Regions from separate parts of the Idiomarina sp. 29L genome, predicted to be linked through region 2. Evidence: predicted binding sites of a transcription regulator. Region 2 holds the regulator's gene; each other region holds the start of a gene.
The links. Region 2 encodes FliA, which starts transcription of late flagellar genes. Its sites were predicted from a motif close to CTAAAGNTNNNNNNNNNNNNGCCGATA; they were not measured.

Region 1 (10,622 bases), 320 kb from region 2:
TTGGCGCAAGTACCACCATTGATCGCGGAGCGTTAGACGATACCGTCATAAGCTCTGGCTGTATTATCGATAACCAGTGCCAAATCGCTCATAATGTCTTTATTGATGAAGACACCGCCATTGCAGGTTGTACGGTATTAGCCGGAAGCTGCCATATCGGTAAACGCTGCATGATTGGTGGCGCGTCAGCGATTAACGGACATATCAGTATTTGTGATGACGTCCAAATTATGGGCTTCGCCATGGTGATAAAAGAAATTACCGAGCCTGGTGTTTATGCATCGGGCATACCGGCAGCCAACCACCGTGAGTGGCGGCGCAACGGTGCGCGCTTTAGACAGCTGGATGACTTATTCAAACGTGTAAAAGAGCTCGAGAAAAAAGCAGATTAACTTTCAAGGTGAATGGTTTGAAAATAAAGGACTCAGGATTTGATATTCAGGGCGTACTTGAGTTACTCCCGCATCGCTATCCATTTTTGCTCATTGACAGAGTTATTGAAACAAACTCAAAAGATTCGTTACATGCTATAAAAAATGTGAGCTTTAATGAGCCAATGTTTAATGGACACTTCCCAGAAAAACCTATTTTCCCGGGCGTTTTGTTGTTAGAAGCAATAGCGCAAGCCTGTGGTCTACTGGGATTCAAAATTACCGAAAGCAAGAAAAACGCGAACGACTTGTATTTGTTCGCGGGTATCGATAACGCACGTTTCAAACGCCAGGTTGTGCCTGGCGATACAATCGACTTTTATGTGACGTTTGAGAAAGAGCGTCGCGGTATCTGGAAATTTAGTGGTCGTGCCGAAGTCGATGGTGAGGTCGCGTGTACGGCTGACATTATCTGTGCAAGAAGAGAAGTGTAGTGATTCACGAAACAGCAATTATCGATCCTAAAGCACGTATTGGCGAGAACGTCAGTGTTGGTCCATGGACGGTTATCGGGCCGGACGTTGTTATTGGTGATAACTGTGACATTCGCTCTCATGTTGTTCTGAAGGGACCAACCACTATCGGGCAGAGTAATACGATTTACCAATTCGCCTCGGTGGGAGAGGACTGTCAGGATAAAAAGTACGCCGGTGAACCTACTGAACTGGTGATTGGCGATAATAACGTTATTCGTGAATCGGTCACCATTCACCGTGGGACGATTCAGGATAACAGCATCACTAAAATTGGTGACAATAATTTGTTCATGGCCTATGTGCATGTGGCACACGATTGCATGATTGGCGATAACAATATTTTTGCTAACCAAGTGAGTTTAGCTGGACATGTGCATATTGGTGACTGGGTTATTCTTGGTGGTATGACAGGCGTTCATCAGTTTTGTCATATTGGTTCCCATGCCTTTGCAGCAGTGAACTCCATTGTTGTACAAGACATTCCTCCGTTTGTGATGGCGCAGGGACATAATGCACGTCCCCGTACAATAAATGCAGAAGGACTGAAGCGTCGCGGCTATACGCCAGAGCAAATCCAAAATATCCGTCGAGCTTATAAGCTACTTTATCGGGCTGGACACACGACCGAAGAAGCGCTAGAGCACATTGAAGCCTTAAATGAACCTGCTTTGGATGGCTTTACTGACTTTGTTCGCCATAGCAGCCGTGGCATTATTCGCGGCTAATGTAGCCGAGTTTATCCACCGGTAATTAGCGATCTTGCAATGAAAGATAGCACTGCACGCCCTTTGAAAATAGCGCTGGTTGCCGGTGAACATTCCGGCGACTTACTTGGTTCAGGTCTTATCAAAGCGTTAAAGCAACGACACACCAACATCGAGTTTATCGGTGTGGGCGGACCGTTAATGCAGGAACAAGGCCTCGAGTCGTTTTTCCCGATGGATGACCTTGCCGTTATGGGCATTGCCGAAGTACTCAAGCAGCTTCCCAAGCTGCTTAAGCACCGAAAGCAGTTGGTTCAGTATCTTATTGATGAACAGCCCGATGTCATGGTGGGAATAGACGCACCAGACTTTAACCTTACGGTCGAAAAGCGTTTAAAGAAAGCCGGTATTCCTACCATACATTACGTCAGTCCCTCTGTATGGGCCTGGCGTGAAAACCGTATAAAAGGCATTAAGCAGTCGGTTAACCATGTATTGTGTTTGCTACCATTCGAAAAAGAGTTTTACGATAAGCATCAATTATCGGCCACCTTTGTTGGTCACCCCTTGGCTGATGATATCCCTCTTGAATGGAGCAAAAACGACGCAAGAAATGAGCTGAACATAGAGCCACACGGAAAGTACTTAGCTATTTTACCGGGTAGCCGTTCTGGTGAAATTGAGCGCATGGCTCCTGTGTTTTTAAATGTAGCGAAAAGCCTTGCTCAACGATATCCCGAGCTTAAGTTTGTCGCCCCAATGATAAGCAATCAACGTGCAGAGCAGTTTACTGAACTGGTCAAGCAACACACCCCGGAACTCGCAATAGATACGCCAATTGGTCATAGTCGTCTAACCATGGCGGCATCTGATTATTTACTGTTAACCTCGGGCACGGTTGCGCTGGAAGCGTTGTTAATAAAGCGTCCAATGGTTGTTGCATATCGCTTTCACTGGCTGAGTTATCAAATTATTAAGCGACTTTTTCATGCTCCTTTCTTCTCATTGCCTAATCTATTAGCGAGGCGCGAAATTGTTCCTGAGCTGGCTCAGGCTCAAGCGTCAGAAGACAACATTGAAAAAGAACTATCGAGCCTTATTGAGTCCGATAATCACGAGTTGTTAGAGCAGTTCACTCAGATACATCAGCAGCTTAAGGTCACCGCGAGTGAAAAGGCGGCGGATGTTGTTGAGTCCTTTCTATAATTTAGAATCTTAGCGCCGATAATCTAAACTCTTCTTTTGCCGTAATAACTTCTATTATTAGCGTAATGCTTTTAAAGGAGTTTATTATGGGTTTATTAGTTGATGGTCAGTGGCACGATAAGTGGTACGACACCAAAAAACATGGCGGTCGTTTTGTTCGTAGTGAGTCACAGTTTCGTTCGACCATAGAGAAGGGCGGCGAGTTTGAGCCTGAATCAGGGCGTTATCACCTTTATGTATCTTATGCATGCCCGTGGGCGCACCGAGCGCTCATTTTCAGAAAACTAAAAGACCTGGAATCACATATTGACGTATCCGTCGTTAAGCCACTGATGCTGGAAAATGGCTGGGAGTTTGGCGAAGCACCGCTGAATGAGCCTTTGTATGGTCTCGACTTCATGTACGAGTTGTATTTGAAAGCGGACAGCAACTACAGCGGTCGTGTCACCGTGCCGGTGTTGTGGGATAAAAAGAAGCAGACCATTGTAAATAACGAATCGGCGGAAATCATTCGTATCTTTAACTCGAGCTTTAACGAGTTAACAGGCAACACGGAAGACTTTTACCCACAGCAGTTACGCAGCGACATTGATAGTGTCAACGAGTGGGTCTATCACAGTATCAATAATGGCGTGTATAAAAGCGGATTCGCAACCACGCAGGAAGCGTATGAAGAAGCGTTCGATGAGCTTTTCACGGCGCTCGATCGTGTAGAAAGTATCTTATCGAAACAACGCTATTTAGCCGGCAATCAAATTACCGAAGCCGACTGGCGATTGTTTACCACGTTAGTACGCTTTGACGCGGTGTATTTTGGACATTTTAAAACCAACAAAAAACGTATTGTTGATTACCCGGCAATGTGGAATTACCTGCGAGAACTTTATCAGTATCCGGGCGTTAAAGAGACGGTGGTCATGGATCATATTAAAACGCATTACTATGCCAGCCATAAAACCATTAACCCGACGCAAGTGGTGCCGAAGGGACCCGATATCGATTTTGAACAGCCACATAATCGGGAGGCAATAAAGTGAGTGTCATTAAAAGCAGACATCGTGGTATGCCAGCGCAAGATGGTGCTGGCGTTAAACTGACCCGGGTCATTAATCAGCCGGGTTTGAGGCATCAGGATCCGTTTCTGATGCTGGATGAGTTTCGGTCAGACAACCCAGACGATTACATTGCGGGCTTTCCGCCGCATCCGCATCGGGGTTTTTGTACGCTAACCTACATGTTGGCAGGCACTATGGAGCACAAAGACTCGGCGGGTAACTCAGGAGAAGTTGAAGCCGGCGGTGTGCAATGGATGAAGGCGGCTAGAGGTATTATTCATGCAGAAATGCCAAAACAGGTCGAAGGCCTTATGTGGGGCTTTCAGTTGTGGGTTAATTTGCCTTCGGCAGAGAAAATGAGTGACCCTGAGTGGTTTGACTTTCCGTCAGCAAAAATTCCGGAAGTGCAAACTGGTGGCACAACACTGCGCTTAATTGCAGGCAACTATGCCCAGGAAGTGGGACCGGTATCTTTACCCGGACGCGACTTTTTCATGGCCGATGTAAAGTTGCATGGCGAATTTGAATTAAAGTCCCAGCAGCAGGAAAAGCGCTTGGCCTATGTTTACGAAGGTGAGCTGGAATTAAATGGCGAAGCCGTGTCTCGTGGTGAGCTATTGCAACTTGACAGCACCACCGATTTGGCTCTTAAAAGTGGTTCGGGAGCCGGGCTTATTGTGCTGGCTGCAAAACCTATTAACGAGCCTATTGCACAGTACGGTCCATTTGTTATGAATACGTCTGACGAGTTGGACACCGCAATAAAAGACTATCAAAGCGGAACGTTTGCAGCTAATCAGAAGCTTTAGCGCAGACCCAGCTCTTCGGTTTCTTCAAGCAACTGTTCGTAACGTTGTGTATGACTGCCGGAGAGCTGCAACCCTTCAAGAACTTTAAAGCAGTGCTCACATTCTTTCTTCAGAGTGGTTTTATTGGCACTGGGATTTTCTTCCGTAAAGCGAACTGCGGCCTGAATAAAGTTCAGCGCAGCACCGCTATTGAGTGGTGCCAGCTCCATCGACTGGCGAAAGTCGTTCAGCGCTTGTTGATAAATACCGGCTTGATACGCTTCAGCACCTTGCCGATGTATTTTGAAGAATTCGTCTTGCTGTTTTTGAGCCGCCGCCATGCGAGATTTGAGAATTTTCAGCGTATAACTATCGAGTTTTACTCTTTCTGCTTGTTGGCCGGCTAGCATATTGGCTTTTTCGTATTCGCCAACGTCAAGTAATACAGCAATAACGTCGGGTAGCAAATTCCGGTCAATCTCACGGTTGTTAGCCAAATCCTCGCCGACCACTTCATTTAAGCGGTGCTGTGCCTCGCGCAAACGCCCGTTGAAGGAATCAATACGGGAAAGGAGAATCGCTTCCAAGTCTTCAAAGGAAATGTCGGCGTGCAGTAAATGTTCATCATAACGCGCGCGCTGAAGCTCCATCGTAGCCTCAGTCTGATACTTGCTGATTTGTTGCGGTGTGTCGCTGTTTTCGGCCGCATCGAGAATACTACGTAGGTAGTTACATAAATGCTCAGCATTACGAAACACCGATTTGCGCGCTATTTGTAACACGTTATTCATGGCCTGTTTGGCTAAGTCAAAGTCGCCGTTATCGCGAGCAATGTGGGCCAGTCGGGTTTGTCTGTCGATTGAAAATGGCGCCATAGTAATGGCATCGCGAGCACTGTTAAGTGCTTCCTCAAGCTGTTGTTGCTGTAAATAACATTCGGTTTTTAAATCCTGTGCTTCTATCGCGTGAGGCATCCGTTTAAGAATATGGTTAATAATATTCAGTGCCTCTTCCGGCGAATTCTGTAGCAACCGAGTTTCAGCAAGTTTTAAAAACACCCAACTATGAGAGTTATCTTCCAACAGCTCTTTTATGGCCTTTTCTGCTTCGCGTAGCTGACCGGTTTTATTGTAGAGCTCTATTTGCAGTTTGCGGCAGTAGTTACTGTAGCGGCTGTTCATCGCAATGTGCTTTTCGCAGGCTTTAATACAGTCTTCGTAATTATGAGAGGTGAGGGCCTGAAACACGTCTTTTAACCACATGCGACGCTTATAAGCACGAGTAAGACGGGAACGCAGAACCCGGTGTGAGAATGGTTTCATCAAATAGTCATCGGGCTGAAGCTCAAGGGCGCTCAGCACCATAGGCCTTGAATTGTCGCCGGTAATGATAAAGAACAGAGTATGTGGCTTCATCAGCCCACGCACTTGCAACTCTTCTAACACCTGACGGCCATTTTTACCCGAGCCAAGGTTGTAATCGACTAACAGAATGTCGTGTGGGTTTTTTACGTAAGCGGCAATACCCGCTTCCCCTGTACTTTTGACCTGGACCTCTTTTGCACCCAAATTGAGCAGTGACCCTTTAAGCATGACTTGAAAGGGCTTCTGATCATCAATCAGTAGCACACGCTTGTTATTGAGCTCCAGAGTTTTATCCATTCTTGTGGCAGGCACCTTTAATTAATCACTTAGCAACAGCATACTGTCTAAATACAACAATGTTAAGCAGCAACAGGATGATATATGCAAGCTTTACAACTGTCTGAAGGAAAAGTGCACTGGTCTGAAGTGCAGCCATTACCACAGCCTGCCGGTAATGAGGTTACTGTCAAAGTGTCGAGCGTCGGTGTGAACCGAGCGGACTTAATGCAGATAGCAGGCAAATATCCACCGCCTCCGGGGGCATCTGACATACCTGGTTTAGAGGTCTCAGGCATTGTCGCAGAGGTTGGCAGCAGTGTGAGTAGTCTGCAAAAAGGGCAACGGGTTGCTGCTTTGTTGGCCGGCGGAGGTTTTGCTGAATACGTTAATGTGCCAGCTGAACAAGTGCTCTTGGTACCTGGTAACTGGACGGATGAAATGGCCGCAGGTTGGCTGGAAACCTTCGCTACGGCCTATTTAAATGTCTTTATGCTGGCAAATCTGCAACCGAAGGAGTCGGTTATGACACACGCCGGGGCAAGTGGTGTCGGGTCGTCGCTTATCCAATTATGCAGAGAAAGCGGCAATCCAATAACAGCTGTTGTTGGCAGTTCTGATAAAGAGATCTTTTGTAAAGAACTTGGCGCCACGGACACTATTAATCGTTACCAGCAGGACATTATTGAAACCATGAAGGATATTGGCGGTGTCGATGTGGTGCTGAATCCAGTAGCAGGCGACTCCATCGGAAAAGATCAGCACTATTTAAACCAAGACGGTCGTATCATTCTTATTGGTTTGATGGGGGCGCGCGAAGGCACGGTTGATTTTGGGCGTATGCTTATGAAGCGGCAACGCATCATAGGCTCTACGCTGCGTTCCTTAGCGCCAGAGCGCAAAGGTGAAATACTGACACAAATGTGGCAGCAGTTTGGCCCTCAGTTTACGAGTGGTGCAATACAGCCAGTTATTGATAAAACGTTTGAGCAGACGGACATTCAGCAAGCACTTGATTATGTTGCTGCGAATAAAACACAAGGAAAAGTTGTCGTGAAAATTGACCGGTAAGTCGGGAGAGATGAAAAGTGGTGGAGGGGGCAGGATTCGAACCTGCGAAGGCTGAGCCGTCAGATTTACAGTCTGATCCCTTTGGCCACTCGGGAACCCCTCCACTTAAGAGGCGCGTATAATAACAGCCAGAGCTGAGCTGTAAAGAGAAAACTTAAACTTTCCTGACTTTGGACGATAACAAGAATATCTCAGGTTATTTTCTAAGGTCAGTATGAGCCAAGTTCAGTCGGTTCAGCACAGAGCATCGGACATTTTTGAGCAACACGCGAGTGAAGCCGTTAATCACGGCTTCGCCGGCGAGTTTGCTTATTGGGTGTCGGTGTTGGGTGCTGCCCCGGTCATTGAGGATAGCCAATACGACCAAACAAACTGGCAACGAACCATTGGTGCTGCCCGAGCTCGTCCTTTAGAGCCGACTGAAAACACGGTTTTAGCCAGCGGTATCTATAAGTCAGTCAGCCAACTGTCTGACTTTAAGCTTCAGGATGCCACACACCCTCAGCCGCTTGTGCCGGACGCAAGCCCTGACCGCTTGCCTATTGAGTTGCTTCATAATTTAGATTGGCGTGTGCGACAGCGCATTGAAAAGAAAAAGTCAAAGCAAGAAGAATCAGAGCTGAACGATTATCGAAAGCGCGGGCCGGCTGGACTGTACGATGTTCTGCAAAAGTTGGGCGTTACGCACTAAGCATTTCATCGTTTCTCTACTTCGGGCATAATGACTTTGATGTTTCGCAACCAATAGTCTTGCAGCCACATGAAGCAACTACCTCCAGAAGACGAAGAGCGTATTGATGCGTTTACTGAGCATTTATGGCTGCATCATGGCGCGAGTGAAAACACCCAGGCGGCTTACCGTAGTGACTTACGCCGATTCTGTGAGTACCTGCTTCCCAAAAAAACGACGCTACTTGATGTTGATGAATTAACCCTTCAAGACTACTTGCTGTGGCGCCGCACTCAGGGACTATCGCCTCGCAGTACTTCTCGTTTTCTAAGCTCGGCAAAGAAATTCTTTCAGTTCGCAGTAAAGCAGCAATGGGTATCGCATAACCCTACCGCTAAGTTAAAACGCCCAAAGCTTCCACAGAGTATTCCGCATTCATTAAGCGAGGCAGACGTTGAAAACTTATTGCAGGCACCGGAAGTTGATACTGCTATAGGTCTTCGCGATCGCACGATGCTGGAAGTGTTGTATGCAACCGGTTTGCGTGTCACTGAATTGGTTCGCTTACAATATGATCAGGTAAGCCGACAGCAAGGTTTGGTGCGGGTGGTTGGTAAAGGCGATAAAGAGCGACTGGTTCCGTTAGGCGAAGAAGCGTTGGAATGGCTGGAGCGCTATTTAAAACACGGTCGCACCGAACTGACAGACAAGCAAAGCCCCTGGGTGTTTGTGACTAAGCGAGGCTCATTATTGACTCGTCAAGCGTTTTGGTATCGGTTACGACATTACGCAGAAACCGCAGGCATATACGCTCATTTATCGCCACATACGTTACGTCATGCGTTCGCCACTCACTTACTGAACCATGGCGCCGACTTAAGGGTCTTACAGTTGCTATTAGGACACAGTGACTTGTCGACGACCCAAATCTACACGCAAGTTGCAAGAGAGCGCCTGCAAGCCTTACACGCACAGCACCACCCGCGTGGGTAATTGCATTTTGAGCGGTAACAGGGTAGGGTTCGGTCATCCATAATAAGAGGTATTTATGCAGTACTTGACGTCGTTATTGGCAATATTTGCGATCAGTTATTCGCTGTTTTTAACACCAGTGTTCGCTGACGAACTGGACACTCGCTATTTAAATAGAATTGGTATTGAAGTGATTTCGACCGAGCCGGGTGAAATCGACGGTTATGTTCGGGCGGTAACCAATCAGGGAATGTTCTATATTTCTAAAGACGGCAAAAGGCTTCTTAGCGGTAATGTGTTCGATATCACCCAGGCAGAGCCAGAGAACCTGACGGAGCAGGGCATGGCGTCGATTCGAAAAGAAAGGCTGAAGGACTTCATCGACGACATGATTGTCTATGAAGCGGATGACGAAAAATATAAAGTGACGGTATTTACCGACACAACGTGTAGCTACTGTCAGAGGCTTCATGAAAACCTCGACAGTTACTTAAACGCGGGTATCACGGTTCGATATTTGGCGTTTCCTCGTGGGGGCTTGGACAGTAAAGGCGGTCAGGAACTGCAAGCGGTTTGGTGCGCAGACGACAAAAAGGCTGCAATAAGTGCTTTTAAAGACGAAGAAAGCTACCGTGGCAATAGCTCATGTAATAACCCGGTTGAAGCGCATTATGCTTTGGGTAAGTCGTTTGGTGTCACCGGGACGCCAGCAATTATTTTACCCGATGGCCGTTTAATTCCAGGTGCCGTGCCCGCCCGTCGCCTGTTGTCTGAATTAAGAAAGTAGTTCAGCAGTTACAATGACAGATTACACAATACGCCGTTACTCAACGGTCAGTGACGAGTTTCTGCCGCACAATGTGCCGCCATTGCTGCGGCAAATTTATGCACGCCGCGGTGTCAGTAACGAACAAGAACTTTCTCTTAAAGCTGCCGGGCTCACGCACTTTTCAAGTTTAAAAGGTATTGATTCTGCGGTTAATATCTTAGCAGATGCACTTGAAAAACAGTCACCTGTTTGTATTTGCGGCGACTTTGATGCTGACGGTGCGACCAGTTCAGCGCTTATGGTGTCGGCCCTAACTGCTTTTGGTTTCGCGCACGTTGGGTATCGTGTTCCCAATCGAATGACTGACGGCTATGGGTTGTCGGTATCTATGGTGGAAGAACTCGCCGCTAAAGACATTAAAGTTATTGTCACCGTTGATAATGGCATAGCGGCTCACGAGGCCATTGAACGGGCCAATGAACTGAATATGAAAGTGATTGTTACCGATCACCATTTACCCGCGCAGACTCTGCCTAATGCAGACGCTATTGTGAATCCAAATCAGCCCGACTGCTCGTTTCCCAGCAAAAACTTAGCCGGCGTTGGCGTTGCCTTTTATGTACTGCTGGCGTTGCGCGCCCATTTAAGAGAGAAACAGCCGACGCCAAATTTAGCAGATTGGCTCGATTTGGTGGCGCTAGGGACCGTGGCAGATGTTGTGCCTCTGGACTACAACAACCGGATTTTGGTCCATCAGGGGCTTGCACGAATAAAGCAGGGTCTTTGCCGTCCGGGCATTCAGGCACTGCTGGACGTATCTAATCGCAATGCCGCGCAGCT
Region 2 (10,622 bases):
CGCTTGAAGGATCACGTCCATTAAGTCTGACGTAACCGTGCGCTGACCATTACGCAAAGTATCAAACACGTTTTCAGCACCGTGGCAGGTATCCACTAAGGCAGTGAGCGACAGGAAGCCTGCGCCACCCTTCACGGTATGGAAACCACGGAAAATCGCGTTTAATAAATCTTTGTTTTCTGGGTCGTTTTCTAGCTCAACTAACTGCTCAGACAACTGCTCGAGGATTTCTCCCGCCTCGATCAAAAAGTCCTGCAGTATGTCTTCATCCATATCAAAGCTCATGCGACTGATGCTCCTAGAAACCTAAACTGGACAATAAATCGTCCACTTCGTCTTGCCCACCAACAACGTCATCACGTTTATCGGCATCAATAATTGGGCCTTCTGCCTCACTAGCACTTTTCTGCTTTGAAGATTCAGCTTTTTCCGCTTCTCTGCGTGCTTCTTCTTTGCCGAATATTTTTAACAGTTCAATGAGGTTTTTCTCGACGTCTTCAACCAATTGAATGACTCGTCGAATGACCTGCCCGGTAATGTCTTGATAATCCTGAGCCATAAGTACTTCGGTCATAAGCCCATGCACTTGTGGCATATTTTCACCACAGCGCTTAAGTACATCATCGACCTCATGACACAAAGACTTGAATTCATTTATCTCAATATCGTTGCTCATCAACCGATTCCAAACCGGCATGACACTTTCAACGCGCTGGTGCATGTCGTCAGCCATCGGCAAACACGCCTCTACCGCATCCATTGTTCGGTTCGCGGCATCTTCTGTTTTTTGAATAACGTACTGTAAACGGTTTTGCGCATCAGGAAGATCATCTTCTGTCATTTGCACAATGCGAGGGTCCAGTTGGAAGTCCTGCAATGCTTCGTGGAGGTCTCGCGTCAGCTGACCCACTGAAGTAAACAGTTTGTCGTTGCGACGGTTGTATACGTCTTCCAGAAGTTGATTGGCTTGTTGCTGCTTTCCCTCTTCCAGCAAAGACACGAGTTCTTTAGCCTGCTCGAGGGAAATATCATGGGCTTTATCAGACATGGTCATAGCCCTTTTAGCTAATGCGTTCGAAAATCTTGTCGAGCTTTTCTTTTAACGTCACAGCGGTGAATGGTTTTACGATGTAGCCATTAACACCTGCCTGCGCTGCAGCAATGATTTGTTCGCGTTTTGCTTCCGCCGTTACCATGAGTACCGGCAAGTGCGACAGATTATCGTCTTTACGAATTTCTTTTAGCAGATCGATACCTTGCATGCCCGGCATGTTCCAGTCGGTCACGACAAAGTCAAAATCGCCGTTTTGCAACATAGGCAGAGCCGTGTTGCCGTCATCGGCTTCCTGAATATTCGTAAAACCAAGGTCACGAAGTAAGTTCTTAATGATTCGTCTCATTGTAGAAAAGTCATCTACAACGAGAATTTTCATATTTTTATCCAAAGCACCCTCCACTGAGGCTCTCGATTACCACCAAAATTATTCAACCCAATTCTGCATTCGCGACTTGAGCCGCACCATTGCCTGACTGTGAATTTGGCTGACGCGAGATTCACTCACACTCAGCACTTCACCTATCTCTTTCAAGTTCAATTCTTCATCATAATACAATGAAAGCACTAAAGCTTCACGCTCTGGTAACGAAGAAATTGTCGATACCAGGGCTTTATGAAACGCTGCGTTTTCAACATCTCGCTGCGGCTCGTACGCTGAGCCTGTCACTTGCTCGGGCATTAGAGCGTCTTCTGAAACACCTAAATCTTCAATACCTATAATGCGTCCCGAACTCACATCTCTTAAAATGGCGTGATATTCATCCAGACTCATGCCCAGCTTACTGGCAACTTCTGTATCTTTTGCGTCACGACCGGTGTCATTCTCTACCTGCCGTATGGCCTCTAGTACGCGGCGATGATTTCTGTGAACTGAGCGCGGAGCCCAGTCACCACGTCGAATTTCATCCAACATAGCGCCACGAATACGTATTCCGGCAAAGGTCTCAAAACTGGCGCCTTTGCTGTTATCAAAATTCCGTGCCGCTTCTAATAAGCCTATCATGCCCGCTTGAATTAAGTCATCGACTTGCACACTGGCGGGTAGTCTCGCCATCATGTGATGCGCAATTCGCTTAACCAGCCCCGTATGCTGCTCAATAATAGCGTTACGGTTGTCGGCTGTTGCGGTATAAGCGGCGGCTTTATTCATTGGCAACATCCCGCTTACTCCCGTTATCGGCAGAAGTTATCAATTGCTCAAGGAAAAATTCTAAATGCCCTCCTGCCTGAGCAGGAATTGGCCAATCCAGAGCCTTCTTCGCTAATGCTTTAAACGCCAGTGACGCCGGCGATTTGGGATACGCCAACACCATTGGTTGTTGTTTTCTAACGGCCAACCGCAAATTTTCGTCGTGAGGAACTATCGCTGCTAACTCTAATGCCACATCGAGGAAACGATCCGTGACCTTAGTCAACTTATTGAACAGTACTTGCCCTTCGCGCATATTGCGAACCATATTGGCAACCACTTTGAATTTAAACAGTCCTTGTTCACGACTTAACACTTTAATAAGTGCGTAAGCATCGGTGATTGAAGTAGGTTCATCGCAGACAACCACAAGGACATCCTGCGAAGCGCGGGCAAAGCTGACCACGGTGTTTCCAATACCCGCCGCCGTATCGACAATAAGAACGTCGTAGTTTCCCTGCAGTTGGCTAAACGCCCGAATAAGACCGGCGTGCTCTGACTCGCTCAAGTCAACCATAGAGCGGGTTCCTGAGGTCGCTGGGACAATTTTTATGCCACCTGGCCCTTCAATTAAAATATCTTCCAGTTCGCATTGGCCGCTCAGTACATGAGACAGGTTGCGCTCAACACGCAAGCCCAGCATGACGTCGACATTAGCCAAGCCAAGGTCGGCATCAAGTACCAGTACTCGTTTTCCCTGCTTCGCCATAGCAATGGCCATATTCAGTGAGACGTTGGTTTTACCCACGCCACCTTTACCACCTGTGACTGCTATGACTTTTACTTTTGACTGTTTCATTCTTCGCAGACCGCTTGCTTGATCCATCGGGCGTATCTCTTATTTTACATCTTCGACAACAGCGTCATTGTATAACGGCTCACTCAGCGAGAAAACGCCGCATTCCAGTACGATTTTGGCACGTCTGATACCGAGGAACAAATGCTTTTGTCCATTAACCGCTCGGCTTCAGATACCAGGTAATTTGCATCGGCAACTTTAATGTCTTCAGGTACTTGCTGACCGTTGGTGACATATCCAACCGGCAGGCCGTACTCAATTGCCACACTGATACTTTCTCCTAAACTTAAGCATTCGTCCAGTTTGGTAAAAATGCAACCCGACAAAGGTAGTGTTTTGAATTGTTTAACGGCGTCATTTAACACTTGGCTTTGTGAGGTTGCCGACAATACCAGATAAGGTCGAATTCTCAGGCGGGTATTCTGGATAAGCTGACCCAATTGCTCGCTTAAGCGCTTGTCGCGCTGACCCATACCTGCCGTATCAATTAAAATCAGGCTCTTATCACGTAGCGACAGTAATGAATCCGCTAGCTCTTTTGCATCTTTTGCCACTTTTACCGGACAGCCAATAATACGTCCGTAAGTCTGTAATTGTTCACTGGCACCAATTCGGAAGGTGTCAGTGGTAATTAAAGCAACTTTGTCAGAGCCATGACGCTGAGCGTAACGGGCCGCCAGCTTAGCAATAGTGGTGGTTTTACCAACGCCGGTAGGACCAACTAGTGCCACTGCACCGCCGCGTGTCAAAATATCGTCATTGGTGGTATTCAACTGACCTTCCAACAGATGCATGGTTTGCTCCCAGGCATCCTCGTCTGAGCTGCTTTCAGGAATAAAACAAGCAATCTGATCCGCGATGCGTTCACTCAACCCCATCGTCATAAGTCGTTGCATCAACATGGCGCGCACTGGCTCTTCGCGATCCATCTCTTGCTTCATGAGACCGCTTAACTGGTGCTCTAACAACTGGCGAATACCTTTCACTTGTGAGCGCAGCTCTGCGATTGCTTCCGAGTCGTTGCTGTCCGGCGTATTCACTTGCTCAGGAAAGACATCCGCTTGTGAAGGCTCTTGTTGAGCCGATGCTGCCTGATGCGCCATTTGGTGATAAGCGTCGTGCTTTGCTGCCGTTTCAGGTTGACCGGTCATCTGTTCTGCCGCTTGCGAAGACGTTTGCGAAGGCGCGGCATTTTGACGCTGCAACAATTCAGCCAACGACTGAGCCGGTGCTTCCGACTCTTGCTTTGGTGCCTGAGTATTTGCGGAGGTCTCTGGAGCCGCTTCTGGTGCTCGTGCGTCCGGGTCAACAGCCGCCACTAATTCAATACCACCGTTCACCTTTTTATTGGATAGAATAATCGCATCAGCGCCTAAGGTTTCTTTAACCTGCTGTAAGCCTCGACGCATATCCTCTGCAAAAAAGCGTTTAATTTTCACAAGCGACTCCCGTTGTCTTAGGTAGCGGTTTGTTCACCACTGTTTTGTTGTCCACCAATTGAGCTGACAATGCGAATTTGTTTGTCATCCGGAATTTCCTGATACGACAACACTCGCATACCATCGGTAGCGTGGCGCGCAAATCGCGCCATCGTTGAGCGTAGTAGCCCGGATGTCAGCAACACAGACGGCTCTCCGTTCATTTCCTGCTGCTGATGCGTTTCGCGTAACGACTGTTGCAAGCGTTCGGCTAAACCTGGTTCAATGCCTGCACCTTGCTGATTTCCGTCGTTACCAGCCATCTGCAGTGACTGATGCAACATCTGTTCCAACTCTGGCGCCAAAGTTATGACAGGCAGTTCGGTTTCGCCTTCTGAGATATCCTGAACAATCAAACGGCGCAGAGAAATTCGTACGGCAGCCGTTAATACATCCGGATCCTGACTGCGTCCAGCGTACTCAACCAAGGTTTGTACAATGGTGCGCATATCGCGTATAGCAATGCCTTCATCCAGCAAGTTCTGCAGCACTTTGACAAAATTACCCAGTGACAATAAGTCAGGAATAAGTCCTTCCACCAATTTCGGATGCGTGCGACCCAGGCGATCCAACAGCTCCTGTGCTTCTTCATGACCAAGTAACTGCGATGCGTGATTCGTGACAATTTGACTTAAGTGAGTGGCCACTACCGTTGCAGCATCCACCACGGTATAACCTAAGGTTTGCGCGTGCTCTTTTTGCTCCGGGCGTATCCATACTGCGTCCAGACCGAACGCCGGATCCGTGGTTTTTTCACCTTCAAGTTCCCCGAAGACCTGACCCGGATTAATAGCCAGCTCCCAGTCATGACGAATTTCTGCTTCACCCATGGTCACACCCATTAGGGTAATTCGGTAACTGTTCGGCCCTAAGTCGAGGTTATCCCGAATATGCACCGCGGGTACCAGGAAGCCGAATTCCTGCGACTGCTTCTTACGCACCCCTTTAATGCGAGATAGGAGTTCGCCGCCCTGCTGTTTGTCTACCAGAGGAATAAGTCGATACCCCACTTCCAGACCAATGGTGTCAACATGGCGTACATCGTCCCAGGACAACTCTTTTTGTTGTGCTTGTTGAACTTGTTGCTCTTGCTCTTTTTCAACCAGTTCGCCCTGCTCGACCTTATTCTTTTTCAGTTTGAAATACGCCGCGCCAGCCAGAACCGCCGACATGCTTAGAAACGCTAAATGCGGCATGCCCGGAATAACACCCATAGCGAACAATACTGAACTGGAAATAACCAGTACTTTCGGGTTGTCGAGCAACTGCAGAACGACTGCGTCACCCATGTCTTTGCTGTCATTTTCGCGGGTAATAATAATTGCAGTCGCAACAGACAGTAACAGCGCTGGAATTTGGGCGACCAAGCCGTCACCAATGGTCAGTAGCGTGTAGACTTCTACCGCTTCACCGAAGGTCAGTCCGTACTGGATCATACCAATGAGCAGACCACCAACAATGTTGATAAGCAGAATAAGAATACCGGCGATGGCGTCGCCTTTAACAAATTTACTGGCACCGTCCATCGAGCCGTAGAAGTCAGCTTCCCGGGTGACGTCACTGCGTCGCTGTTTGGCTTCTTCCTGGTTAATAAGGCCGGCGTTCAAGTCCGCGTCAATGGCCATTTGTTTACCTGGCATGGCGTCCAACGTAAAGCGAGCGGTTACTTCGGATATACGCCCCGCACCTTTAGTAATAACCACGAAGTTAATAATAACGAGAATGGCGAAGACCACTAAACCAACGGTGTAGTTACCGCCGATGACAACACTACCAAAGGCTTCAATGACGCTACCTGCTGCGCCCGGCCCATTGTGGCCCTCGAGTAAAACGATACGTGTCGATGCCACGTTTAAGCTAAGCCGCAGTACTGTGGCGATAAGCAGAACTGTCGGAAAGGCAGCGAAATCCAGTGGTCGTTGGGTATAAACCGCAACCAGCATAACCACTAGCGATAGTGTAATAGAGAACGAAAACAGAATATCCAGCACCATTGCCGGAATAGGCAGCACCACCATCGCCAAAATGGCCATAATGGCTAAAGGCGTACCAAAACCCTTAATTAAATGGGCATTGTTTTGCGTGAAATTTCTTAAACTTACTAACTTTTCGGCACCGCTCGCCATACGTCTTCCTGTTGCGTCAAAAAGTTGAACCTGTGGTGTTTTATTCAAGAATCGAGCCAGCTTTTTAAATAGTTTCTGACAATACGGTGCGAGCTAGCTTACAGACATTTTTTGGCTTGCGGCTAAACTATCTGCACTTCGAATAACAGGGGGCTCTGTGCGCGGTTACTCCTTAATTGAATTGCTGATTGCATTGGCTATAACGGCTGGGTTAGGTGCCTTGTCGATGCCTTTGTTCAAACAGCAGACTGAAAGTTTACTACTGCAACAGGCGAGCTCTCGGTGGCTGTCGTATTTACACCAAGTCAAAGCAAAAGCACAACGAGCGGAAGACAATATAATGGCAGATCTCGCGCCTCTCGAAGGTCGTTCAAATGTGTTTGAGCTGGCAACGGAGTCGACTTATAGCTCAACAAGCCCGTTAGTATTCTACGGTGTTTCTGGCGGTGCCTCGCCCGGTCATATTCGCATTATGAACAATAGCAATACCGTGAAAGTTATTATTAGCAGTAAAGGACGTATTCGTTCCTGTGTCAGTCATGGATCGTCTTTGCCGAGTTTGTCCTTATGCTAGACAGGAACCTTGCTCAAAAAAGTCATGGGTACAGCTTAATTGAAGTGATTATTGCTGCGTCACTGGGAGCCATTATTGTCATGACCGCACAACAACTATTGCAATGGCAGAAAGGCGCTCAACATAGCTCGATATCGAAGGCAGTTTTTATGTTGAACGGGCAGGCGGTTGCAGGGGAGTTTTTTAGCAGTTTAAGCAACACGGTGGTTGACGGCATGCAAAGCCCAGAGCGTGGTTGCTACGTCTTCCCGACACAAGACGGAGCCTCTGTCGGCTTTCGGGTTAGACATTATCAGTTGCAGCATAACCCAATGACACTGGACTGTGCGGGTTATGGTTGGCAGTCATTGACCGACAGAGCCCAGTTTAAGGTTTTGGAGTTATTGGTTGAAACCAGCGCTTCATTAACTCATGAAGACAGCTCTAAATTATTTATTACCCTGTCGACTTCACGAGACACAAAAGAAGGTATTCAGGAACAGCAATTTAAGCGGACAATTACCGTTTTTCCTCAGTAACAGAAATGGATATTCATTATGAAAGCGAAAGGATTCGCGTTGATACTGACGTTAGTGACACTCATAAGCCTGAGCTCCGCGAGCTTGGCCGCCTTGTTATTTTACGCACAAATGGTGGAGGCTCAACAAGCGCACCAATGGCAAGTGCTTTCTAAACAAATTGAGGCAGACTTTAACCAACAAAAGGCGCTTTATGAGTCAGCGCAGCAGTAAAGGTTTTTCACTGGTTGAGACATTAGTGGCTTCCGCACTTGTGGCTATTTGGGCTGTGAGCAGCCAGCAGCTGTTGCAGGTTGGGTTGGCTGCTATTAAGAGAGCTGAGCGCAAAGCCCTATCTGTTGAGGTTTTAAATAGTTATATACAGGACTCTCACCGTACTTGGAAAAATGGCTCTCCTCCTGCACCTGAAGCCAAGGTTAACGGATTTCTTATCAACTCCATTATTAACTTAATAGACGAGAACAATGCTTCAGTTGATACCGAAGTAACCTGGGGCGAAGACAACTCTTACTCGTTACAAATCTGGTTGTCTCGATAAACTAAGCCGCTGGATGAGGTCTTAACTCTGGTGGAATAGAGAAAGTGATGTTTTCTTCGCGACCACTGAGCTCTACGGCGGTTTTGCCGCCCCAGGACTGAAGCTTGGCAATAACTTCCTGCACCAATACTTCAGGTGCTGATGCGCCGGCTGTGACAGCGACTTTCTCTTTGTCTTCAAGCCACGACTTATCGATACAGCTGGCATCATCAATTAAATAAGCCGGTGTGCCCATCTTTTCTGACAGCTCACGCAAACGGTTTGAGTTCGAGCTATTACGAGCACCGACGACCAGCATTATATCCGCGTCACTGGCCAGCTCACGCACAGCATCCTGACGGTTTTGTGTTGCGTAGCAAATGTCGTCTTTACGAGGACCGTTAATATCAGGAAACTTTTGACGCAGGGCTTCAATAACATCAGCGGTGTCATCAACCGACAACGTTGTTTGGCTCATATAATGAAGGTTTTTCGGGTCTTTCACTTCCAGCTTTTCAACATCTTCCGGCGACTCAACCAGATAAATACCGCCGTTTTCATTTTTATACTGACCCATTGTGCCTTCAACTTCCGGGTGGCCGGCATGACCAATGAGCACACACTCGTGTCCTTTGCGGCTGGCACGGGTGACTTCCATATGTACTTTGGTTACCAGAGGACACGTGGCATCAAACACTTTTAAACCGCGATCTTTGGCTTCCTGACGCACCGCCTGAGAAACGCCGTGAGCACTGAAAATCACAATATGATCGTCTGGCACTTCATGCAGCTCTTCAACAAAAATAGCGCCTGCGTCACGTAGTTTATTGACGACGTATTTGTTGTGAACCACCTCATGACGCACATAAATTGGCGGCTCAAAAATCTCTAAAGCACGCTCAACAATGGTTATGGCTCTATCAACACCTGCACAAAAGCCACGTGGGTTCGCCAACAAAATCTGCATATGTCCTCCTGCGTTCAACCGACTCCGTCAGTTACGGCTCAACGCTGATAATTTCTACTTCAAAAATCACCGTCTGGCCTGCCAGCGGGTGATTAAAATCGATAGTCACTGTTGGACCTTCAATTTTTCGAACAATTCCCGGTAAATCCGTTCCATCCGGCTGGGTAAAGGCTAAAATAGCGCCAACCTCAGGCTTAGTGTCATCACTAAACTTAGCCGAATCAACGTAGTAATAGTTGTCCGGGTTAGGCTCTCCAAAAGCGTCCTTAGGCTCCAACGTGAATTCACGCTCAGCGCCTTCACGAAGCCCTACTAAACAGGCTTCAAAATTTTCCGTTAAGCTACCGTCGCCCATACGGAACTTGGCCGGTTTACCCGACATTTTCGTACTGTCTGCAACCGACCCGTCGGTCAGCTTAATGGTAAAGTGCATGACCACTTCGCGGCCATGCTCAATTGGTAAACGACTCAAAACGTACCCCTACGACTTGTCACCGCCGTCTAATTTGTCACGACGGTTATCAAAAAAGGCTTCCAGCAGCATCAAAGCAGCGCCAATCGTTATCGCCATATCGGCAACGTTAAACGCAGGCCAGTGCCACCCTTGATAATGCACATCGAAAAAGTCGATGACATAACCGTACATCAAGCGATCAGCAACGTTGCCTATCGCTCCGGCTAGAATGAGCGCAAAAGCCAGGTTTTGGCGCCACAATCCAACTGGGTTACGGCGCATCCAAATAAGCAACACCACACTAATGGCAATCGCTATAGCCGTAAACAGCCAACGCTGCCAGCCACCACTGTCACTTAAGAAACTAAACGCAGCACCGTAATTGTGAACATAAGTGAAGTTGAACAAGCCCTCTATGACCACGCGACTTTCATACAACTCGAACTCACCGGCCACCCAAATTTTGGTGACTTGGTCAATCACGAACAGCAGCAGTGTCAGCCACAAAAAACGTAAGCCAGTGGCTCTTTTTGAGTATGCGAAATCAGGCAAAACGACGCTCCTCACCTTCACCATCAATATTGGTTACACAGCGCTGACACAAGTCATCGTGTTCTGGCAAAGTGCCAACTTCTTCACGATGATGCCAGCAGCGCTCACATTTTTTATAAGTACTCTGCTTAACTTCCACCGCCAGTGCCAGTTTCTCCGCTTTAACCGCGTTAGCTGGAGCGTTGTCCAGTGCGTCAACACGGGCTTCAGACGTCAGCAATGCAAAACGCAGTTCTTCACCTAAACGGTTCAGAGAGGTCGCCAGCTTATCATCGGCATATAAGGTTACTTCTGCCTGCAGCGAGCCGCCAATCACATCGTCACGACGCGACTGCTCCAGCGCTTGGTTAACGGTGTCACGTACGTCCAGCAGCTGCATCCAAAATTCGTT
Region 3 (10,622 bases), on a different contig from region 2:
GGTAATCTGCAGTTGTACTTCTTCATCTGGCCGAGTTAATTGCACACGAGCGTTTTCTGAATGCTTTAAAAGATAACCACCGATGTAGCGTTCAAGCTGCTGAGAATTAAATTCGTGCTTGCCTTGGCGTTTGACTCGCACCGCAAAACTTTTGCCTTGCAGGCGACGATTCCAGTGCTCACCAACGAGTTCAGCAATATCGTCAAAGGTCGTTAATGGCTGCTCAATAACTTCGGCAAACCAGGAAATTCCCGGAGTATGTCTCAGTGCCTCGCGTATCGCGTCGCGCGCGTCGTTGCTATCGGTCTCCGCCGCGACCTCAATACGATCCCACAGCCACTTAACATAAATGGACGAATGTATCGGTGCCAAAATTTTGCGCAAATTATTGGTTAACACCTTACCGTGGCGTTTTCGAACCGATGCGCTTTTAATGGTGATTTCGGCGTGCAGGCGGACAACAAACTTCATAGCAATATCATTTGGCTTTGTGAGAAAGTCGGCAATTATACGTGTCCTAAGCGCCAGAAACCAGCGCTTAGTCTATCACGTCAACCTGTTGCTCAGACTCGGCCGCTTTACCCTGCATCACCGATATTTCAACCCGACGGTTACGGCGACGATTCTCTTCAGAGTTATTAGGAACCAGCGGTTTGGTGTCTGAATACCCCATAACTACCATGCGGTCTTCACTGAAGTCATCCACCTTCATCATTTCTTCAGCTACGGCAACCGCTCGTTTACTGGAAAGATCCCAGCGTGAAGAGTAAATCTCTGACACAACTTGCTCGTTGTCACTGTGTCCGGAAATGGTAATTTCGCCCGGAATCTCTTTAAGTGCTGTCGCTACTTGCTGAATAATTGGGCGGAATTGCGGCTGTAAGAAAGCCGAGCCTTCCGGGAAAGAGCCTTGTTCACGAATGCGAATAATAATTTGCTGACCGTGCTGTTCCAGCTCAATAGTACCGGCTTTTATTTCGTTCTCGAGCTGTTGTTCAATGCGGCGCATGAGTTCTTGTGAAACCTGAGTCATGGCTTCAGTATTTTCAGACTCAGCCTGTTTTTCGTCTTCTTTACTATCGGCTTCCTGACCGCCACGCTCGGTTTGCTGACCGCCGGCAAAGTCGGACTGCCCTTCCTGAAACTCGAGCATTTGTTGAGTCATTTCAACGGTTTGCTGCTGAATGGTTTCTATTGGGGTTGGCTCAGGCCGACCAGGCCGAAATTCCTGAGCGATAACACTGGTTCCTTTGGGTATGTCTTTCACTTCAATTTTATTTTGCACGCCCAGGGCGTACTTCATCGAACCGGCTATCTGTTTAAACTTCAGCACGTCCATTTCGGAGAACGCCAACAGCAAAACGAAGAAACACATCAACAGCGTCATCAAGTCGGCGAATGTTGCCATCCACATCGGCAAGCCGATGGGCGGGCAGTCGCACTCTTCTTCTTCGTCTCTTACTGTCTCAGAGGCCATTCTTACTCTTCCTCGTCACCGTCACCAACGCGCTTTGATTCAGCCAGGTAGTTACGCAAAATACCTTCAATGACACGTGGGTTTTGCCCGTCTTGTATACCGAGTATGGCATCAAGAACCAACTGCTGATTCAGTTTTTCCTGCTCGGCACGCAACATCAGTTTGTTAGCGATTGGAATGGCGATAACGTTAGCCAAAAACGCACCGTAAAGTGTCGTCAACAAGGCAACCGCCATGGCCGGGCCAATGGCTTTAGGGTCATCCATATTAGACAGCATAGCCACCAAGCCAATAAGCGTACCTATCATACCCATGGCCGGTGCGACATCGCTCAGAATTTTGAAAACACGAGCGCCTTCTTCATGGCGCGCAAAACTCATTTTTATGTCTTTCGACAGCGTTGTTCTTACGACTTCTGCGTCGTGACCATCGACCAGCATGTCGACACCTTTACGAAAAAACTTGTTGGGAATTTCCGCCTCTTCCAGCGCCAAAAATCCACCTTTACGCGCAGCATCCGCCATTTCAACCGCCGTATCGATAAGTTCTTGCGGGTGCTCGATTTTGAAAAAGAAGGCTTTGACTAGGACTTTACCGGTACCCAGGAACTGGCTCAGGGAGAAGTTTGCGAGTGTAATAAAAAGGGAGCCACCAAAAACAATGAATACCGATCGTGTATCCATAAACAAACTGATATCGCCACCCAAAACCATTGCCATGACAACGAAGCCAATGGCGCCGATTATCCCAACGAGCGTTGCTATATCCACTCAGTGCTCCTCCCCAATTCACTTTTTGCCATTCAGCTACGCTCCATTCTTAAACAATAGCGCTGCTCTGACAAGCATCTTCTTGTTATGTTACACAGGAATAATGAGATCATCGGCTGACATTCGGGATTCTTTATCGGATAATTAGCCCTAACACACAACAATTGCGCAAGAAGCATTATGTCAGAACAACAAAAAGCCCCTTCATTTGAGCAGGCGCTAGAAGAGCTAGAGTCATTGGTTAATGAACTTGAGCATGGCGAATTGCCACTTGAAAAGTCGCTGGAAAAGTTTGAAAAAGCCATTCAATTAGCTCGTACCAGCCAACAACAACTGCAACAGGCTGAGCAAAAAGTTACGACACTCATGGCTGCTCAGGAAGGCTCTGCCGAGAATGATGACGGAGAAGTGATGTGAGCATTAATGCGTTAACGGCTGATGTGCGCGAGCAAGTCGACGCATTTTTGAAAAAACAGCTGTCTCGTCACTCCATTAACGAACCTTTGACCCGAGCGATGGAGCACGGTGCGCTGCTTGGAGGGAAACGCGTACGCCCCTATTTACTAATGACCATTGCTGATATCTGTCACGGTGATAAGCAGGCCGCTTTAACCGCTGCAGCGGCCATTGAACTCATTCATGCGTATTCGCTGATTCACGATGATTTACCGGCTATGGACAATGACGATTTAAGACGCGGCCAACCTACCTGTCACATAGCCTTTGATGAAGCGACCGCTATTTTAGCCGGCGACGCTCTGCAGACACTCGCCTTTGAATTATTGTCAGAATCCCCTTTAGGTGGGTTGAATGCAGACCGCCAGTTGTCTATGGTGAACGCATTGGCTCGTGCCAGCGGTAGTGCGGGTATGTGCGCCGGTCAGGCAATTGACTTACAAGCCACAGGCCAGCATGTTAATGAGACCGAGCTGGAGCACATGCACAAGCATAAAACGGGGGCGTTAATTGAAGCCGCTGCGATAATAGGCGTACTTTGTGGTGAAGAAAAAGCCCAAAAGTGGCAACCGCATTTTAAAGCCTTTGCGGCCCATTTGGGGCTCGCATTTCAAGTACAGGATGATATTCTCGACGTTATAAGCAATACTGAGTTGCTTGGTAAGCCCCAAGGGTCAGACACGGCAGCCGATAAATCAACGTACGTTCAACTATTAGGTGTCGGCGGGGCTCAGCAATACTTAAACTCGTTACATGAGAAAGCACTACTGTCACTCGCCGATATCCCTTACAATACGGCAAAACTCGAACAATTTTCTGATGTCCTGCTGAAGCGGGATCACTGAGCGAATGATACAAAATTACCCGTTACTCGATAAAATTAACTCTCCGGCTGATTTGCGTGAACTGTCACCCAATCAACTCACTGACCTATGCGCTGAAGTTCGTCAGTTTCTGCTGACCTCCGTGAGTCAAAGCAGCGGGCACCTGGCGTCAGGTTTAGGTACCGTGGAACTCACTGTTGCCTTGCACTACGTGTACCACACGCCAAATGATAAGCTGGTTTGGGATGTTGGTCATCAGGCGTACCCGCACAAGATTCTGACAGGTCGCAAAGATCAGCTGCACAGCATTCGCCAAAAGGACGGGTTACACCCCTTCCCATGGCGTGAAGAAAGCGACTATGACGTGCTTTCTGTTGGCCACTCGAGTACATCGATATCCGCCGCACTAGGGCTAGCTGTGGCCGCACAGCGTCAAAAGCGTGAACAGAAAGTGGTTTCCATTATCGGTGACGGCGCTATGACTGCCGGTATGGCCTTTGAAGCCATGAATCACGCAGGTGACATAAAACCGGATATGCTGGTTATTCTGAACGACAATGATATGTCGATTTCGGAGAACGTCGGTGCTTTAAACCATCATTTTGCTCGCTTATTGTCAGGCCGTTTTTATACCTCTTTACGTGAGAGTGGCAAGAAACTGCTGAGTCCGCTGCCTCATATTCGTCATTTCGCGAGCCGTGCCGAAGAGCATATGAAAGGCATGATGGCGCCGGGTACCATTTTTGAAGAGCTCGGTTTCAACTACATAGGGCCCATTGACGGTCACGACGTTAATACGCTAGTCGAGACCCTACGTAACATGAAAGACCTGAAAGGCCCTCAGTTACTGCATATAGTGACGCAAAAAGGCAAAGGTTATAAACCCGCCGAAAAAGACCCTATCGGCTACCACGGTGTGCCTAAGTTTGACCCGAAATCGTCAGAGCTGCCGCAAAAAGCGCCGGGCGTTCCAAATTACTCCGATATTTTTGGTCAGTGGCTGTGTAGCACTGCACAAAGTGACAAGTCCCTTATGGCAATTACGCCAGCCATGCGTGAAGGATCAGGCATGGTTGAGTTTTCCCAGGCGTACCCTGAGCAATATTTTGATGTTGCTATCGCTGAGCAGCACAGCGTCACGTACGCCGCTGGTTTAGCCATTGCCGGCATGAAACCCGTTGTCGCTATATACTCCACATTCTTACAGCGTGGTTACGATCAGCTCATTCACGACGTGGCATTGCAGAATTTAGATGTATTATTCGCTATCGATCGAGCTGGCATTGTTGGCGCCGACGGTCCAACCCACCAGGGCGCTTTCGACATTAGCTATATGCGCTGCATACCGAATATGGTCATAATGACACCCAGTGACGAGCAAGAGTGCCTGGATATGCTGACAACCGGCTATGAGTATAAAGGCCCGGCCTCTGTTCGCTATCCCAGAGGCGCCGGCGTTGGACGCGAACTGAGAGACCCCAAATCATTAGAAGTTGGTAAAGCCAAAACCGTCCGTGAAGGTGAGAAAATAGCATTTTTGAACTTTGGCACACTATTGCCAGAGGTAATGCAAGCCGCAGAAGCATTAAACGCAAGCGTTATTGATATGCGCTTCGTTAAACCTCTGGACACCAAAGCCATTGAAAACGCCGTTGCCAAACACGACAGTTTAGTCACCGTTGAAGAAAACGTGATAGCAGGTGGCGCGGGTAGTGCCGTTCTCGAGTACCTTGCCGATAAAGGCTTGTCTATTGCTGTCCTGCAACTCGGACTCCCCGATGAGTTCATCAAACACGGATCCCAAGCCGAAATCCGCGCAGAGCTCAACCTAGACGCCAAAGGCATCGAAGCCCAAGTCAAAGCCCGCTTTTTCTAGATTGGGGAAAACGCGAGCGCTGAGGGGGAGGTTGTTCACTTGCTTCGCTTGAGCATAAAGCTTCCCCCTGGCGGAGACGCTACGAGTTCATCCATGAACGCTTGACGAAGGCCATCCATGGCCTTCGACACTCCGCCAGGGGGAAGCTCTATGCTTTTAACGCTTACAAGTGCTCAACCTCCCCTTCTTGCATACATCTAGGCCTGATAATTTAGAGAAATAGATCGAAGGGAGCGCACTCAAAGGTTCCGGGACATCCTATTGAGGTGTGCAGCGCCATGGAAGGCGCTGCCCAAGCCCTACAGGGATGTATTTACGGGCGTCCTCAAAAGGATGTTCTGTAACCTCAGCGCTTCCGAAAGAGCTATTTCTCTAAACTATCAGGGCTACGCCATGCAAGATGGCGGTGGTTAGGATGCCGGCTATGACGTCGTCCATCATGATACCGGTGCCGCCAGTGAGTTTTTTGTCGGACCAGCCGATGGGGCCGGGTTTCCAGATATCGAATAGGCGGAATAGAATGAAGGCGGCGATGAGCCAAACGGCTTCGAAGGGTAAAGCGAACATGGCGAAGCCGTAGCCGACTATTTCATCCCATACAATGGAAGGATGGTCATGTTCACCCATGGCTTTGGCTGTGTATTGGCATAGGAAAACACCAATAATGGTCGCCATTAATAAGACGCCAATTTGCCATTGCCATGTGAGCTGGGTAGTCAGATAAACAAAGGGGATGCCGACTAAGGTGCCGAAAGTGCCGGGTGCTTTTGGGGCTAACCCAGTGCCAAATCCCAGAGAAAGCCAGTGTATTGGATTAAACCAGTTTAGTTTCGGCATAACTTACTCGCCTTCTCTGACCCGTTCGCCTGTAGCAAAGTGATTAAAGCTCTTATAGCCCTCGGGAAGCTCCCACGGCTCGCCTTCATAGTGCATGTCAATTTTCGCTTCAGCACCTTTGACGATTCTGCCGATACAGACTGGCTTGGTCTTTAAGTGTGACGTTAGCGTTTCCATGCGCCCGCGGTGCTCTTCCGGCAAGGTAAAACAAAGTTCATAGTCATCACCGGCGGTTAGCGCCATCGCTAATGCCTCATTGGCTTCCAGCGTTTCCGTAAGCGCTAGTGATAGTGGCAACTTTTCTAACTCAATTTGCGCAGAGACCTGAGCCTGTTTTAGCAGGTGCCCTAAGTCTGCCACCAAACCATCCGACACATCAATGCACGACGTTGCTACACCCCGCAATACTTGCCCCATTGCAACTCTCGGCGTTGGGTAGTGTAGCCGCTCGATGACATGCTGTAAGTGGCGACCAGTGGTGCTGACTTTATTCTGTGTTACTTTTAAGCCTAACCCTGCATCACCTAATGAGCCACTCACATAAACCCAATCTCCGGGTTTGGCACCGCTTCTGCTTATGGCGGTTCCGGTTGGTAGCTGACCATGAGCCGTCACTGTGACCGTTAGCGGGCCTTTGGTGGTGTCTCCGCCAATAAGCTGACAGTCGTAATAACGACAAATTTCGTCAAGTCCACTACTGAATTCTGCTAGCCAGTCGTTATCAGTATTAGGGCAAGTGAGTGCAAGGCTTATCCAGCTGGGCTGGGCGCCCATAGCTGCTAAATCACTTAAGTTAACGGCGACCGCTTTATGTCCAATGGCTCTTGGTGGTGTGGTTTTATCAAAATGTACGCCCTCAACTAACGTATCAGTCACGACAACAAGATCATGCTCGGGTAAAGGTTTCACCACTGCACCGTCGTCACCAATGCCAATTGCAACATCGCTCCGACAAGCGGAGCGATTTGCGAAATAGTCGTTAATGAGAGAAAACTCGTCTTGAGGCATAACTATTTTCGTGCGGGTCTTAATGTATCTACTGCCTTGTCTAATACACCATTGACAAAACGATGGCTCTCATCAGCCCCAAATGACTTAGCAAGTTCAATAGCTTCGTTAATAGCCACTTTGTACGGAACATCCATGCGCTCACTTAACTCATAGGCCGCTATACGCAGAACCGCCAACTCAATAGGATCAAGCTCGTTTATTGGACGTGCCAAAAAGGGTTTCAAAGACTCATCAAGCGAACGGTACTGACCGCCGACGCCACGTACCAGCTCAAGAAAGTAGTCAACATCCACTTTACTGGTGTCGGTGTCCGTCAAGAACTGTGCTTCAATATCGCTGAAGCTGTTTTGCGACAACTGCCAGGAGTAAATAGCCTGTACCGCTAATTTTCGTGCTTTTCTTCTTGCTGCAGGTTTCATTTTCAGATCTTATCCAGTACGTTGACCATTTCGAGTGCGCTTAATGCTGCTTCTGAACCTTTATTACCTGCCTTAGAGCCGCTTCGTTCAATCGCTTGCTCCAGTGAGTCTGTGGTAATAACGCCAAAAGCGACAGGCAGCCCAAATTCGGTCGCAACACGACCTAGCCCGCTATTACATTCACCGGCAACAAATTCAAAGTGAGGTGTGCCACCACGAATGACCGCACCGACAGCAATAATTGCATCGTATTTTCCAGATTGGGCTAAACGCTTTGCGGTAACCGGAATTTCGTAAGCACCAGGAACACGTACCACAGTGATGTCGTCGTCAGCTACTTCACCATAGTGCTTCAATGTTTGAACCGCACCGTCCAGTAAACTTTCAACAACGAAATGGTTGAAGCGAGATACGATAATGGCAAATTTTTTGCCAGCCGCATTAATACCGCCTTCAATTACCTGCATAAGTTTTCCTTAATTGACCTGTCGTTAGTACTAAATCGCAAATTGCGCGCGATCATAGCACAAAGAGGAATTATTTGCGTGAAATTGCGTAAGAGAAATACTTTTCCCGTGTATCGAGGTTTCTGCCAATGTAGCGTGCTTTACTGCTTTCTAACAGTTGCAGAGCTGTTGCGTTATCTTCAGAGACAGGAAACATAACCTGCCGCCATGGCCAGCTTTCCCCAAGCCAACGCGTTAGTAAAGCGAAGAGATCGTTATGGAGGTTATTATCGACAGCACTCTCTAACAACCACCAGCTGACTTCTGCGTTATAGGCACTTTTTGAAATACCACTGTTTTCCTGGCGCTCCGACGCCACAGGCACCATATAAACCGCACCAATAATAGAATTGTCGGATTTATCCAATACAACATAAGTGAACGCAGTCTTTTGTTCGGCTTGTTCCAGGTGGTAGTCCACCATTGTACTGTTTTGTTCCAGCGTACTTTTCTCAGAAGGCCAAGCCCAGCCGAGTTTCCTATACAACCATTTTTGTGATGTCATGTAAGAGTGAAAAAAGCGCGCTTTATCAGACTCCCGTATAGGACGAATAATTAAGTTATTACTTTCAGCTTCACCAGGAACCGTCCATTGCTGTTGCCAAAAGTCGCCCGCCTTAGCTGGCATTGCGGCCAGTACAAGAAAACTAATAACGACAGCAGCTAACCTTCTCAGCACGATGCTTCACTCCGTTTGCCCTGCGCGTGCGCAAAAAATGACTTCACACGAAGCAACTCCTTTTCGATTTCATCGGTTATCATGAGTGCCGGGCCGATATCGATGGCTTTACGGGCAAAATCGAAAGCGACCGGTATGACCGGTACTTTTGCCTGCTTAGCCATGTGCAAAAAGCCTTTCTTCCATTCGGTCACCTTTTTCCGCGTGCCTTCCGGAGTAATGACCAAAATGAGCTCGTCTTTACTGCGAAACTGCTCAACCATACTGCCAACCACACCGTTCGCAGCACTTCTATCAACCGGAATACCGCCCAGCTTGGTCATCAATGTTTTGATTGGGAACCGGAACAAGCTGTTCTTACCCAAGTAATTCAGCTTTAGACCCATAGCCAACATAACAAACGCGCCAACCGGAAAATCCCAATTTGACGTATGCGGTGCGACCGGCAGAATAGCCTTTTTTACCGCAGGCATACTGCCGTTAATTTTCCAGCCTCCCATGAGACGCATTCCAACGCGACCAACCCAGCGCAAGAAACGGTTGTCTCTCACCGGAAATTCGCCTTTCACAAACTCAGGAAGCTGATCGTTATTTTTCATAAATTACTGCAATGCCTTCTGTATTTCTCTTAATTTCTGTTTAATACGCTCAATGTTGTCTGGCCCCATGCGCAGTAGTTGCTTCTGGGCAGCCGGTAACGCTTCATAGGCGTCATCGGCGTAGGTGTACATCACACTGTCGGCTTTGACCTCCACCAAACCTTCAGGTACCGGTGTTGACAACAGCACATCAATCGCTTCCATTAAAGTATTATCAAAGTCTGAATCTGGGTAGCCAATTTCCGCATAGGCTTCCTGGACTAAGGGTTTAAACAGCTCATAGTTGTCAGCCAACGCGTACGCGTCGAGACTGACAAACCAATCGACCAACGCGTCATAACGACGGTAAGAACTTTCGTCAATGTACAGCTCACCATCCACTTCTATCACGCTAAAACGACCATCAGGACGCTGAACAATAGTGCGGTCTCGGACGATACTGCCATTACTAATATTGTCCGCTAATACAACAGCGTCACGGATAAGCTGAGAACTTTTCAGCGGACGAATGTTAATATCGCTCGAGTCCAGTTCCTGTAAAACCGTAGGCGTACTGTTGTTCAGCTCCGGCAGTGCTATTTGCTCAGGCTCGGGGGCTTCTTCGGGTTGTTTAACCGGTTCAGGCTCAGGCTCTACCGGCTCAGGTAAAGGCTCAGGCTCTTCTTCGGGCTCTTCAGGCTGATAAGGTTCGGCTTCCACCTCAGTTGAGGTCGATTGTTCTACCTTCACTTTTTCTTGCTGTTGCGGCTTTTCTGCCGGTAACCACCACCAAACAACAGCAGCTATGACAGCAACCGCAATGACAATAACAACGGCCCAAGTTGTTTTCCGGCTAGCGTCTTCCGTTGCCGGAGAATTTTCTACTTTGTCGTCACTCATTCAGGGCTCCTTTATTTTTGCTCTGCCCGACAGAATACCAGCTCATTACCTTTTGACAGGTCGCCGTTGTAGCTGTATCCGGCCGCGTCAAACTCTTTAAGATCAGACACAGATTGTGGCGTTTGGTTCACTATAAAGCGCGCCATCATGCCTCTTGCTTTTTTAGCGTAAAAACTAATGACTTTATATTGGCCATTTTTTTCATCTTTAAACACCGGCGTTATAATGTCGGCATTAAGGGCTTTCGGTTTTACCGCAGAGAAATACTCATTCGACGCCAAGTTAACTA

Region 1: the regulator FliA is predicted to act here: its motif matches at 7,525-7,551, upstream of EST55_RS01820 (VC2046/SO_2500 family protein).
Region 3: the regulator FliA is predicted to act here: its motif matches at 2,358-2,384, upstream of pomA (flagellar motor protein PomA).

Annotation. Positions count from the first base shown of each region.
Region 1 is NZ_SDJS01000001.1:369,123-379,744, forward strand. It holds gene lpxD (UDP-3-O-(3-hydroxymyristoyl)glucosamine N-acyltransferase) at 1-392, shown strand, start outside; gene fabZ (3-hydroxyacyl-ACP dehydratase FabZ) at 410-865, shown strand; gene lpxA (acyl-ACP--UDP-N-acetylglucosamine O-acyltransferase) at 865-1,632, shown strand; gene lpxB (lipid-A-disaccharide synthase) at 1,672-2,817, shown strand; gene EST55_RS01795 (glutathione S-transferase family protein) at 2,904-3,854, shown strand; gene EST55_RS01800 (pirin family protein) at 3,851-4,681, shown strand; gene EST55_RS01805 (tetratricopeptide repeat-containing response regulator) at 4,678-6,321, opposite strand; gene EST55_RS01810 (NAD(P)H-quinone oxidoreductase) at 6,406-7,371, shown strand; tRNA gene EST55_RS01815 (tRNA-Tyr) at 7,390-7,474, opposite strand; gene EST55_RS01820 (VC2046/SO_2500 family protein) at 7,586-8,062, shown strand; gene xerD (site-specific tyrosine recombinase XerD) at 8,132-9,034, shown strand; gene EST55_RS01830 (thioredoxin fold domain-containing protein) at 9,090-9,800, shown strand; gene recJ (single-stranded-DNA-specific exonuclease RecJ) at 9,814-10,622, shown strand, end outside.
Region 2 is NZ_SDJS01000001.1:52,265-62,886, reverse strand. It holds gene EST55_RS00300 (chemotaxis protein CheA) at 1-285, opposite strand, end outside; gene EST55_RS00295 (protein phosphatase CheZ) at 299-1,048, opposite strand; gene cheY (chemotaxis response regulator CheY) at 1,062-1,445, opposite strand; gene EST55_RS00285 (RNA polymerase sigma factor FliA) at 1,482-2,207, opposite strand; gene EST55_RS00280 (MinD/ParA family protein) at 2,200-3,072, opposite strand; gene flhF (flagellar biosynthesis protein FlhF) at 3,129-4,484, opposite strand; gene flhA (flagellar biosynthesis protein FlhA) at 4,502-6,649, opposite strand; gene EST55_RS00265 (prepilin-type N-terminal cleavage/methylation domain-containing protein) at 6,807-7,223, shown strand; gene EST55_RS00260 (prepilin-type N-terminal cleavage/methylation domain-containing protein) at 7,217-7,741, shown strand; gene EST55_RS00255 (Type II secretion pathway-like protein) at 7,760-7,954, shown strand; gene EST55_RS00250 (type II secretion system protein) at 7,935-8,279, shown strand; gene ispH (4-hydroxy-3-methylbut-2-enyl diphosphate reductase) at 8,281-9,225, opposite strand; gene fkpB (FKBP-type peptidyl-prolyl cis-trans isomerase) at 9,257-9,697, opposite strand; gene lspA (signal peptidase II) at 9,707-10,231, opposite strand; gene ileS (isoleucine--tRNA ligase) at 10,224-10,622, opposite strand, start outside.
Region 3 is NZ_SDJS01000003.1:225,649-236,270, forward strand. It holds gene thiI (tRNA uracil 4-sulfurtransferase ThiI) at 1-471, opposite strand, end outside; gene EST55_RS08475 (flagellar motor protein MotB) at 539-1,477, opposite strand; gene pomA (flagellar motor protein PomA) at 1,480-2,247, opposite strand; gene EST55_RS08485 (exodeoxyribonuclease VII small subunit) at 2,428-2,664, shown strand; gene EST55_RS08490 (farnesyl diphosphate synthase) at 2,661-3,548, shown strand; gene dxs (1-deoxy-D-xylulose-5-phosphate synthase) at 3,553-5,403, shown strand; gene EST55_RS08500 (phosphatidylglycerophosphatase A) at 5,776-6,240, opposite strand; gene thiL (thiamine-phosphate kinase) at 6,244-7,248, opposite strand; gene nusB (transcription antitermination factor NusB) at 7,251-7,670, opposite strand; gene ribE (6,7-dimethyl-8-ribityllumazine synthase) at 7,673-8,137, opposite strand; gene EST55_RS08520 (GNAT family N-acetyltransferase) at 8,208-8,855, opposite strand; gene EST55_RS08525 (lysophospholipid acyltransferase family protein) at 8,849-9,454, opposite strand; gene EST55_RS08530 (DUF3014 domain-containing protein) at 9,458-10,333, opposite strand; gene yaaA (peroxide stress protein YaaA) at 10,345-10,622, opposite strand, start outside.